Regions from separate parts of the Dorea sp. BIOML-A1 genome, predicted to be linked through region 1. Evidence: riboswitches for the same ligand, from Rfam matches in the RefSeq annotation. Region 1 holds a riboswitch; the other holds the start of a gene.
The links. A riboswitch is a leader RNA that binds a small molecule or an ion and turns the genes downstream of it on or off. The one in region 1 is predicted to bind cyclic di-GMP.
Positions count from the first base shown of each region.

Region 2: linked by a shared signal. The riboswitch ahead of GT508_RS15035 (substrate-binding periplasmic protein) and the one ahead of GT508_RS00790 (response regulator) in region 1 are both predicted to bind cyclic di-GMP.

Region 1 covers NZ_WWSA01000001.1:162,809-168,616, forward strand. Annotated here, with positions in the region: gene GT508_RS00790 (response regulator) at 1-1,615, opposite strand, end outside; cyclic di-GMP riboswitch class I at 1,790-1,865, opposite strand; gene GT508_RS00795 (helix-turn-helix transcriptional regulator) at 2,178-2,978, opposite strand; partial or broken gene GT508_RS00800 (MFS transporter) at 3,329-4,558, opposite strand; partial or broken gene GT508_RS15000 (transposase) at 4,561-5,043, opposite strand; gene GT508_RS00810 (hypothetical protein) at 5,022-5,168, opposite strand; gene GT508_RS00815 (sulfatase-like hydrolase/transferase) at 5,359-5,808, opposite strand, start outside.
Region 2 covers NZ_WWSA01000010.1:7,002-12,809, forward strand. Annotated here, with positions in the region: gene GT508_RS05750 (ABC transporter permease) at 1-962, shown strand, start outside; gene GT508_RS05755 (hypothetical protein) at 990-1,673, shown strand; gene GT508_RS05760 (hypothetical protein) at 1,678-2,433, shown strand; gene GT508_RS05765 (hypothetical protein) at 2,473-3,258, opposite strand; tRNA gene GT508_RS05770 (tRNA-Gly) at 3,455-3,525, shown strand; gene GT508_RS05775 (YbaK/EbsC family protein) at 3,572-4,045, shown strand; cyclic di-GMP riboswitch class I at 4,105-4,180, shown strand; partial or broken gene GT508_RS15035 (substrate-binding periplasmic protein) at 4,239-4,869, shown strand; gene GT508_RS14600 (hypothetical protein) at 4,859-5,224, shown strand; gene GT508_RS05790 (response regulator transcription factor) at 5,240-5,808, shown strand, end outside.

The DNA.
Region 1 (5,808 bases):
CACGTTTTGATTTTTTCAAAGAATCAAGAATTATACACAGAACAACAAAAATAGAGATTCCAACTATGAGTGAGACAGCCAGTAAATTGTCCTGAATAAAATCCTTCGCTGTAACTTTTCGTGAAGAAGCATTATACGAAACTACTGCCCCCGAGAATTGAGCTGCAGGCATAGATGTCAGTGTTTTATTCAGAATGGACAAAAAAACCGGTTCTCCCTGCCGAACAGCAAATGAAACATCGGCTTCTTTTGTCAGGAAAACACTATGAAGCTTATTATTTTTCAAATAGTCAGAAACAGTACCTGAATTGCTTACAATGCAATCTGCCTCCCCTTTCTGCATCGCTTTTACTGCTGCATCTGATGTCCCATATTCTATAATCTCCCATTTTGGATAATTGTATGAAAGATATGCCTTCAATGAAAAATTATCTTTTTCAACGGCAACTGTATTCTCTTTATTTTCATCAAAAGAATCCTTTGCCGTAATTGCTGCCATATTGAGAGTCAATAGCGTATCCGACAAAGCAAATCCATTTGTTTCTGCGAAGTATGGATTCTGGTTTGCATGAAAAATCAGGTCTATATTTCCATCCTGCAATGCCTGAAGCAGTTCACTTCTTGTATCATATCCATTTAGTTCAAATTCCAGAGTCTGACCTTGCAGACAATTTTCTGCAAGATCCACATAATCTGTGATAACACCTGTCAGTTTACCTGTTGATGGATCTACACTGCTGATACCTCCATCCTGATTCAGATACCCTATCCGGATTGCACCATGCTGCCCGATCCACTCCCTTTCTTCTTTTGAAAGAAATGAACTGCTCTGTGCAGAAAGATAACGCCTGTAGAGATCATCTGTGTAAAATGGGTTGTCATCCTTGATTCTTCGCATAGCACTATCCAGTGCTTCTTTGATATCCGGACGTTCTGGATTTATAGCGAAATAGATTTCTGTCTCTCCAATACTTGTAATCGGCGAAATCTCCAATTCTTCCCAACGGGGTTCTTCTACCGAAACGAAGCAGTCAATTTCATGTTTCGACAATTTGTCCATAACTTCTGCGGTATTAGAAACATTGACATGCTGCGTATGCAGACCATACTTTAACTCCCATTCGTTAAGCACATCCTCCGTTATATTATCTTTAAACACACCAATATTTTTTCCCTCAAAAGAATCCAAATTTCCTGCTGTAAGATCCATATTGGATGCATCCGTATAGATGTAATATTTCTCTTCCCCCATAGGCATATCGGAAAAAAGCATATTTTCAGCACGTTCGTCTGTATAGGAAATACCACCAAGAATGTCAATCTCTCCATTTTCCAACTGTGTAAAGCAGTTTTTCCAATCACTTGTTATGTATTTATATGTCCAACCTGCATAACCTGCAATATCTTGAAGATACTCATAACCATAGCCGCTTCTTTCTCCCTTTTCATTGACGGTATTATAAGTTTCTTCAAAAGATCCTACCCGGATAACATTGTCAGAGTTTTCTTTGGCAAATGTAGGAACGGCTAAAACAATAAAACATATAATTGTGCAAAATATAATGTAACAAAATTTGAAATTCATTATATTCTGTACTAATTTGCACTTCTTCATCTTTCTCCCCTCCTCTAGGCTACAGTTGCTTGCTTGCAGATTTTAATTTTACATTCATTAATTATCAATAACCTCCCCGCTATTTTTCACAATATTTTTCCAAACAGCTTCTGTATTACTTATTCAAGTGCTCTACCATAAAAAAGCACTGCCAAACAGACAGTGTACCTCATTTCATGCAACTGGCTGCCATTTTACAGGCCCTGTAGCTTTGCGTCCCAGACTTTCATCTGGTTTGCCGATTTCCATATTATAGCTTTAATACTTATGCAAAAAACTGGTTTTATTATACTATAGCACTCTACTGTACACAAGAAAACATTACCGTTTTAACGCCAAAAAATAAAAAAAGAACAGCCGATACATATACTCGAACTGTTCTTCTACTTCCGAAGCCCTTAACTGCTGTATTTACTTCTTTTTCTGAAGTAGTTCTCCGTTTGTTTCTTCCCCATTCATACATGACATAATAATTAACCACTACCCCATATTATAAATAACACCCAGAGATACTTATTTCAGACTGATAATCAGATTTTTATTGAATTTATTAATCTATATGTTATGACAACATCTCTTTCACACAAGTACTCCGATAATCACTCGGTGATATTTTATATCTTTCTTTAAATACTCGGTTAAATGTTCTCTGACTTTCAAATCCACTATCCAGACAAATGTTTGTAATAGAATCACTCGTATTTTCCAAACGCTGGCATGCATAGTTCAGCCTTACATCGTTAAGATATTGATTAAAGTTTCTATGGAATGTTTTGGAAAAGAGTCTGGATAAAACATATTTGCTCACCCCCAGATCTTTTGCCATCTCTTCCAGCGAAAATTTCTTCTTAAAATTTGCTGATATATAGGAAACTGTCTGGTAAATAAGATCGTTGCTCCCCACATTACTCTTTTCTACCAAATTTAATTTTCCTATGCAGCGTGCCAACACAATTTGAAGATATGCCTGTGCAACAGTAATATCCGACTGTTCTGTCTCTAAAATTGCATTTATAACCCTATATACCTCCGGTTCAACCTTTTCCGCTTTGATGATTGGGTATTCAGGAGCCATGGATTGCATGATATCTGCAAATTTGGCTATCGTAAATGGCGATGCCATCAGATAAGTCGCTTTATTTACACCGGGTGTCAGTACCTGATAGTGATGAATAACATCTGGAAATACAAAGCCTATATCTCCTTTTTCCATATGGTATAGTTCCTGTCCGACACCAAGTTCTAATGCTCCACTTGTTACACAAACGATCTCCAGTGCATTATGAAGATGTGGTTCAATATGTTTTGACTTTCTATTTATTGCTATGATCTCCTCTTTTGTGTCAACATATTTTAACTGCATGAAATACTCCCCTTTGCAACATTTGTCTATATCTTCTTTCGATTTGGCAAGCAATCCTTTTACACCTATCTTATAATCAACTTGTAAATAAGGAAAGGAGGAATTGCAAATGAGCAACCTAAAAAAATATCTGAATGACCTTTTAGTATTCTACATTGAATATTTTGAGCATCCTTACCATGTATAAATACTAAAAGGACTATTTTGTGAAAACTGAATATTTTCTTAAGACCATTTCACAAAAATGAAGTGGTCCTTTTTTATTTTCAAAATACAGTTCAATCACTTTATATATAGAAAAAGCACTGTCTCATCGAGCAATGACCAGACAACGCTTTCTCCTGTCAATTCTAATTTATGTCTGATGCATCTGTTACTTCATCTGCAGCAATTCCTTTTTCTGCTTTCAGTTTTTTATTTGCATCTTCTACATTCATTCTTGAAAGTACAAACATAATCAATACATCAAAGATTAACGGAAGCCAAAGATACATAAACTGCATCATATCAAGTGCAGACTGCGGCTGAGTTGCATTTGTTCCGATATATCCACTGAACTCAAGCAGCCATCCAACAACAGCGGTTCCAATACCTCCACCGATTTTTACGCCAAGAGAAGTACAAGAGTACATCGTTCCGTCAATTCTCTTTCCCTGTGTAAGATAAGTGTACTCAGAGCAGGATGCGATAACTGCATTCATATCTCCCTGCCATGGTCCCTGACCTAAGGCTGCAAGAGCTGTAAATGCCATCATCAGCGGAACACTGCCCATATATCCTGCAACAACAACAAGTGCTCTACCGATGACTGCTAAGACATAACCTCTTAAGTTCAGTTTATACATACCTTTCCACTTACCAACTAATGTCGGTGTGAAAATCAGGGCAATGATCAGTGGAATATTTACTGCCCATGCAAATTGTCCAAACAAATTCTTATTTTTCAGTACCCATGTCATGTAATAAATGCCAGCTCCAATCATGGCACCATATAACTGCTGTAAAATATATGTTCCACAAATCATCATGTAATATTTGTTTTTAACAAGAAGCTTGAATGCCTGTACCATTCCGTACTTTTCATTATCATCCTTTACTTCTCCTTCGTTAAGTTCTTCCTCAGGAAGTTCCTTAACAGAAAGTGCTGAAATCGTATTTATGACAAGACCAATGATTGCATAGATAATAGCAACCGTTCTCCATGCTGCAGCATCTCCACCACATTTATCTACAAATCCAACTGTAATTGCCTGAATCAGAAGACTTGTTGAAAACGCAAAAATAAAACGGTAAGATCCCATCTGCACACGCTCTTTGCTGTTCTTTGTAATCAGTGACGTAAGTGCTGAATAAGCAATATTGTTTGCTGTATAAAACACACCATTTAACAGTGTGTAAGAGATAAAGAACCATGCATATTTAGCCGTTGTTCCCAAGCTGACTGGTACTGCAAAACAGCAGACCAGCGTAATGGCACAACCAATATATCCATATAGCATCCAGGGTTTCGCTTTTCCCATTTTACTGTGTGTTTTGTCAATCATTGATCCAAAAAATATATCCGTAAAACCATCAAATAGTTATTTTCGAACGTTCCTTTGTTCTCTAAGATCAAATCACTTATGAAAGAAGACATGCCTTTAGCCATGATCACAAAACTATAACCACATTCGTCTAAATAGCGTATATTTCCACGGCTGAAATATCCCCTGTCCAAAATGAAACCGATTTTTTTATAGCCATACCCAGTGATTTTACCAAGCATGGTCCTAAGCTGTGATACGTCGTTAATACTTCCAGGATAGGCTTCATAAAAGAGTGGTTCTTTATTCTTAAGATCATATCCAACCGAATAGTTGATGATAGCTGAACCGATATCTGTCTTGGCATGACCGAATTCAGCCAGTTCAATCTCTCCGGCCTGACAGTTCTTATTCGTAGAATCATAGGAAATATAAATACGCTCCCTTCGATTTCTCTTTGCATTCCATTCATTCAGAAAGCCTGTACTCTTATCCTTGGTGATGCTCTTAAAGAAATCACTTACCGACGCATCACTACTTTTCCTTTTGCTGTTGTGCTGAGGATTGGGAAGTGAAGTGTCTGCTGTTCATTATCCAGATCATTTTCAATCGTTACCTGTTCACCATTGCAGCTCAATGTTTCAAATGCTATTGTTCTACTTTTCACTGCCAGAACAGTCACTGTCAATTTTTTATGAGTTGAATTGCAAAAAAAGGAAAGGGTCAGTGCCCTTTCCCTAGAAACCTGTATTCAGATTTTTATTCTTTTTGAAGACCATGACTCCACCGCCAAGCAGGAGAATCACTGCAAATCTGTAATATATTTTCCATTATAATGATAATTCAGATATGCTGTATTAACCGGTTGTATCATTCATATGTTGAATTAATTTATCATGCAACGCATTGCGCTCCTCCACATAATTTTCATCATCAATTAAATTATTTATCTCATATGGATCTTTCTCCATATCATAAAATTCGTCTGAATCCAACAAATGAATTACCAGTTTATACCGTTTGGATATAGCAGCCCTCATAATCTGTAATCCACCAAATCCATCGTGATCAATTTCATATCTTGTGAACTCCGTAAAGATCACATCGTTAATTTCTTTTTCTGGATTCTCAATCTGTGAAAGCATACTCTTTCCTTCCATAAGTTTAGGAATTGGAATATCAAAATAGTCCAATATCGTCGGTGCAATGTCTATATGAGATGCCATTGCTTCTTCTACATACCCCTTGGCTCCACCTTTGATAATCAACGGAATATTTGCAACCTCTTTGTACGCTGCAGCATTTTT
Region 2 (5,808 bases), on a different contig from region 1:
TAAAAGCATTAAAAACATATGTGGAGAAGAACAAACTGAAAGTCGATATGAACAGTCTGGAAGCCGGAACAGGCGTAATGATTGTTCATGATCATAAGTTGTCACAAAAGCAGGAAAGACAGGCAGAAAAAGCAGTGGGAGAAACGGTATGTTTATCTCCGTTAAAGAATAAAGAAACGTGTATCCGGTGGAATTCCATGACGGACAAAGAAAGAGACAAGGAAGATGAGATAATAAAAGCAGAAACGCCGTCTACAGAATATACGTTAAGCGGCTATCTGGATAACCAGGCAGACGGCTTTCCGGAGATCCACCAGACCTGGCATGGTGCAGAAGGAGATATCTATTATCTGGTCAGTGAAAAAGGATTTAGCAGGTTATCAACGAAGAGAAAGACATTCTACATGGAATTAGACGTAGAGAAAAAGAAAGAAAAACAGATCATGCATGAAATCCAGAAGATTCTTTCGGAAGAAAACCAGCGGCGGAAAAGCAATACACAGACAAGCCTGGACGGCGAAGGAGAAGCAGGCATTTTCTACATTGCAAGATCAGATCTTATGCAGAAAAATGCAGACTACATCCGGGGAAACAGAATTATGTTCGGAAGTATCAGTGTAATATTATTGTGTGTCGGACTGGTTAATTATTTTAATATTATGTTTACAGGAATTGTGGGCAGGAAAAAAGAACTGGAGATTATGAGAAAGATTGGAATGACACGCCGGCAGGAAAGAAAGCTGTTATTGCTGGAAGGCAGCTATTATGTACTGCTTATCGCAGGCCTTGTAGCGTTAGTTGGAACAATCATACTAAAAGGAATCGACGTTTATATGAGAAAACAGCTTTCTTATTTTACCTTTCATTATCCGGTCGGAGCGATTGCCGGAAGTATTGTAATTCTGGAAATATTGTGCGTTATAATTTGTAACCTACTTGTATTGAAAAAAATAAAAAAGTAGGTTAAAATATTAGTGGGTGATAGTATAATGGAGATGAAAAATGTATATAAAAGTTTAAATGAACAAAAATTGTATTATGAGCAGGAGTTAACAAGAAAGAAAAATGTGTTAAAAGACACAAAAGAAGAAAGAAAAAACATTACAATTAAAAAAATTCATGGGGAATTATATTATTATGCACAGTGCAAAAGGGCGGGAAAAGTGAACAGTCAATATTTAGGTCCTGTAATTCCGGGAACAATTGCAGATATAGAAGAAAAACAAAATAAAATAGAATGTCTGACAGAAGAAATCAAAGAATTAGAGTGGAATATTGAGAGTCTGGAAAAAATGATGGAGTATTACAAAAAAAGGGAAAAAAAAGAACCTGTTATGAATAATTTTTCTTTTGAAGTATATTGGAAAGATGAAATTACGGCGAGAGTATATGTAAAGAAAAAGAAAGTCATTGTATCGCGTTATACGGAGAATCCGGGAAAACAATTATTTGCATCAAAAGAGATGACGCGTTTTCAACTGGGAAAGATTATGGAAATGAGATGTTGGGAGAAGGGAAGACCGGATATCAATGAAATTCTAAATCATCTGGGATTATCAGAATACAATCCTTATGAAATAGTCAGAAAAACACATGGAGTAAGTTATAATGATTTTATTTGGTTTCGTTTTCCGGGAGAAAAATTGACCAGTAAAGATGTATTGGTAAGGTGAGAAGATGTTCAAAGAAGAAATTGGAAATGAGTTTATTGTAATTCAAGAAGGAACCAGTGAGGGAACACAGATAAAATATAGAAAAGATGGCTTTTGGTATAAAAAGGATAACAGAGGACATGAAGGACGTGCAGAATATCTGGTATCAAAATTTATGGAATTTACGTCATTAAAAACTTCAGAATATGTCACATATGAAGAGGGAACAATTAATGGAAGTTCTGGATGCAGAAGCAGGAATTTCCTGACTGGAGAAGAAGAACTGATTACATTTTACAGATTATATTACAACGAAGTAGGAAAAGATCTTTCAAAAGTAATCGGAAATATGGATACGATGGAAGAAAGGATAGAATATGTGGTGTCATTTATAAAAGAAAGCTGTGAATTAGATGTAAAAGAATATTTAAGTAAGATATTTATGTTGGATATGATCTGTCTGAATGAGGACCGGCATTTAAATAATCTTGCGATTATTATGAATGGAGACAAATTTACACCGGCACCGATTTTTGATAACGGAATTGCACTTTTGACAGCAAATCAGAGTGTAAACCGGCATTTTCCTATTGCGGATAATGTGAAAAGAGTTGTAGCCCGGCCGTTTTCTGGTTCGCATGAAAAAATGATGGAGTATTTTGGAAAAGGGTTTTCTGTCGATGTGAATTCGGCTCTGGATTGGTTGGATACAGAGCCGGATTCGATGGAACGTAATGTATTAAAATATCAGATTGAACGGTATAAAGGTATTTTGAACTGATCGCTATTAAAAAGGAGCGGTTGGTGAATGAGCGTGAGCCTAAATAAATAATTTCACTAACCGCGTCTTATCCAGCACAAAAATCGATACATCCATAAAAAGATGCGCCAGCAGCGTACTAAGGATCACACCGTTGGAAGTCAACAGGAATCCACAGTGGAATCCATACCAGCATACGATGGCGGAATAACTTCCCATCAGTACCAGAAGCGGCAGATTTCTTGCGACACCCTGCAGTGTTTCTTTGATATCTTCCAGTGTAGAATCAAAGTACAGGAAACGGCCGACTGCCAGTGTGATAAAATACATGATCAGTGAATCATAGTTCGAATCATGGTAGATGAACTTGATATATAATAAGATCAGAATAATATAAAAGGCAGAGATCAGCCGCACGGACGCCTTTTGTCTGGTCGGAATTGCAGTTAACGGAACAAACAGGATATCGAACCAGTTTGTCATAAATACAGAAAATATCAGAAATAAAAGTAAGATAATGTTCTGGTATTTCTGCCAGTAAAAGGCAGCCTGTGGGATCCGCTCATCGATAATATAATAAAGAGACAGGAACAACAGTACCGAAGTACTGGAAAATACCATCTCATAAAAGCTTTCAATAAGCGAGATTTCTTTTACTTTGTGGATATGGTTCAGCTTCCGGATCTGTTTTGGCGTCAGATCCTGTGTATTAAGTTTATAGTGTTTCTTAAACTTTGCTGCCAGAACAACGATCGCAAGCACTGCGATCAGGCAGAGCAGGGAGACAAGCATGAAGCCTCCGGCATTCTTAAAATTAAAATAATGAATCAGATAATATTGGAACATATCATATACCTTCTTTGATGTAATATTTTTTCGGTTACATATTGTAGCACTTTGAAAAAATATTGCAAATAGGAGAATTAGTAGTGGCAGGTCTTGTAGATATGAAATTGAGTTAAATATCAAAAAAATTAAAAAAATTTAAAAAAGTACTTGCATTTCATAAAATTCCATGCTACTATAAATGAGCATTGTTGATGCGGGTGTAGTTCAATGGTAGAACACCAGCCTTCCAAGCTGGATACGTGGGTTCGATTCCCATCACCCGCTTTTTTGCTACCCTTTTTTAGGGTATGCAGGAAAGGAAGCATGAATTATGTCATTAGAAAAAGCAAAGAAGTATCTGGAAGAAAAAGGTTATGCAGATCACATCATTGAACTGGAAGAATCAAGCGCAACGGTGCAGCTTGCAGCAGAGGCACTTGGTGTAGAACCGGGAATGATCGCAAAGACGATGTCATTTCTGGTTGATGGAGAACCGATACTGATCCTGACAGAAGGAACGGCGAAGGTTGATAACCGTAAGTATAAGGATCTGTTTCATGTAAAGGCGAAGATGATTCCGTTTGGTGAAGTAGAAGAATATATTGGACATGCTCCGGGCGGAGTGTGTCCATTTGGGATTAAAGAGGGAATCACAGTCTATCTGGATGAGTCATTAAAACGTTTTGAAACAGTCTATCCGGCAGCCGGCAATGATCACAGTGCAGTCAGGCTTACAATTGCGGAACTGGAAGATGTCGCCGGGGCATGTGGATGGATTGATGTGTGTAAAGAAATTTTGCTATAAATTTTGCTATAAAGCAGAAAAGAATAGACAAGAAAAAACATGACATGGTAGAATAAAGGAAACATTTGTGGCAAAACAGACGAAAGTCTGCGACGCAAAGCTACAGGGCCTGTAAAATGGCAGCTAGTTGCAGATAATAGTAGGCACTGCTTGTTTAGCAGTGCTGTTTTTTTATAGCAGGAGTGAAAAGAAAATGAAAGGAAAAAGAGTGATCGCAGGCATTCTGCTTGTGGGAATTATAGCGGTCACCCTGACAGGGTGTAAACATACAGACAGTAGTAAAAAGAGACAGAAAAGCCGGTCATTATGCTCGGCAGCGACAACTATCCTCCATACAATTATCTGAATGAGGATGGTGTACCAACTGGTATAGATGTAGAACTGGCTACAGAAGCATTCAAAAGAATGGGATATCAGGTGGATGTTGTACAGATTAACTGGGAGAAGAAAAAAGAACTGGTGGAGAGATTGACTGTATTATGGGATGTTTTTCCATGGAAGGACGCTTTGACGATTACCGTTGGGCGGGACCGTACATCGCAAGCCGCCAGGTGGTTGCTGTAAATGAGAACAGCGATATCTATAAACTGAGTGACCTGGAGGGAAAGAACCTGGCCGTCCAGTTTACAACCAAACCGGAGGGAATCTTCCTGAACCGGATGGATGAGAGAATCCCCAAACTGGAAAATCTGATCAGTCTCGGACACAGGGAACTGATCTATACGTTGGAAGAGATGCGTCAGGATGGCATATCTCTGAAAATCATTGAAAAATATCTGGATGATCCCCAGAAGTATTTGGAGGTGGATGATCTTGGATATTAAGAGAAAGAAAAAAGAAAAACGAATCCGGCTGCTCGGTGGTCTGATTGGAATCTGTGTGGCTGTAGTCTCTCTGATTTATATGCTTACGAGTGCACTTGCCATCTATGACAGTACTGCAGATAAAGTAACATTTTCTGATTTTGTAAAAGACAATATGCTTGCTTTTTTTGTCGCTGTAGGATTATTTGTACTTAGCATAATGAGCATTATCCTTGTACTTTTACAAAAGGCAAGAAAAGCAGAAGCTGTCGCAAAGCTTGCGGCCGGAATGAATGGTCATATAGCAAAGCCGATCCAGGTTGATAAGCTGCTGTCGACATTAAAGACTATATTGACGGAAAATATAATTTTATAAGAAGTGGTGAAAGAAATGGAAATATCTGACAGAGTCATCCTTCCTTTGGTTGGAAGTGCATTTCAACCGGGAAAGGCAGCAGAAGCAATTGAAAAAATAGAAGATAAGGAACTGGCACAGATTGCACAGGGAGAATATTATTTCTTCTCAGCTCAGGCAGAAAGATGTGTGGAGACGATAAAAGATTATCTGGATCACGATGATGTGATGCTTCGGCTATCGGCAGATATGCTTTACACATTTGCGAATCTTACACTTGGAGATTCTCAGGCAGCACAGCATACAAGGGAAGATGTGCATCAGTGTCTGACATGGGCAATGCAGGAGGACACGCCTGTGAATGTAAAGGCGGCGTGTCTGTTCGCATTTTATGTAATCAGCACATTTCTTCATATACCGCCGGAGGAAGGAACACCGCCGCTTCAGCAGTACATTCCGTATCTGCCAATCGGACAGCGGTTATTTGCGGTGAGCCTTCTGGCGCATGAGATTTATCTGAGACAGGATTATGCTAAGGCAAAAGGTGTTGTGCAGGGTGCATTTCTGATGGCAGACGGAGTATACCCGATCTCCATGATTTATCT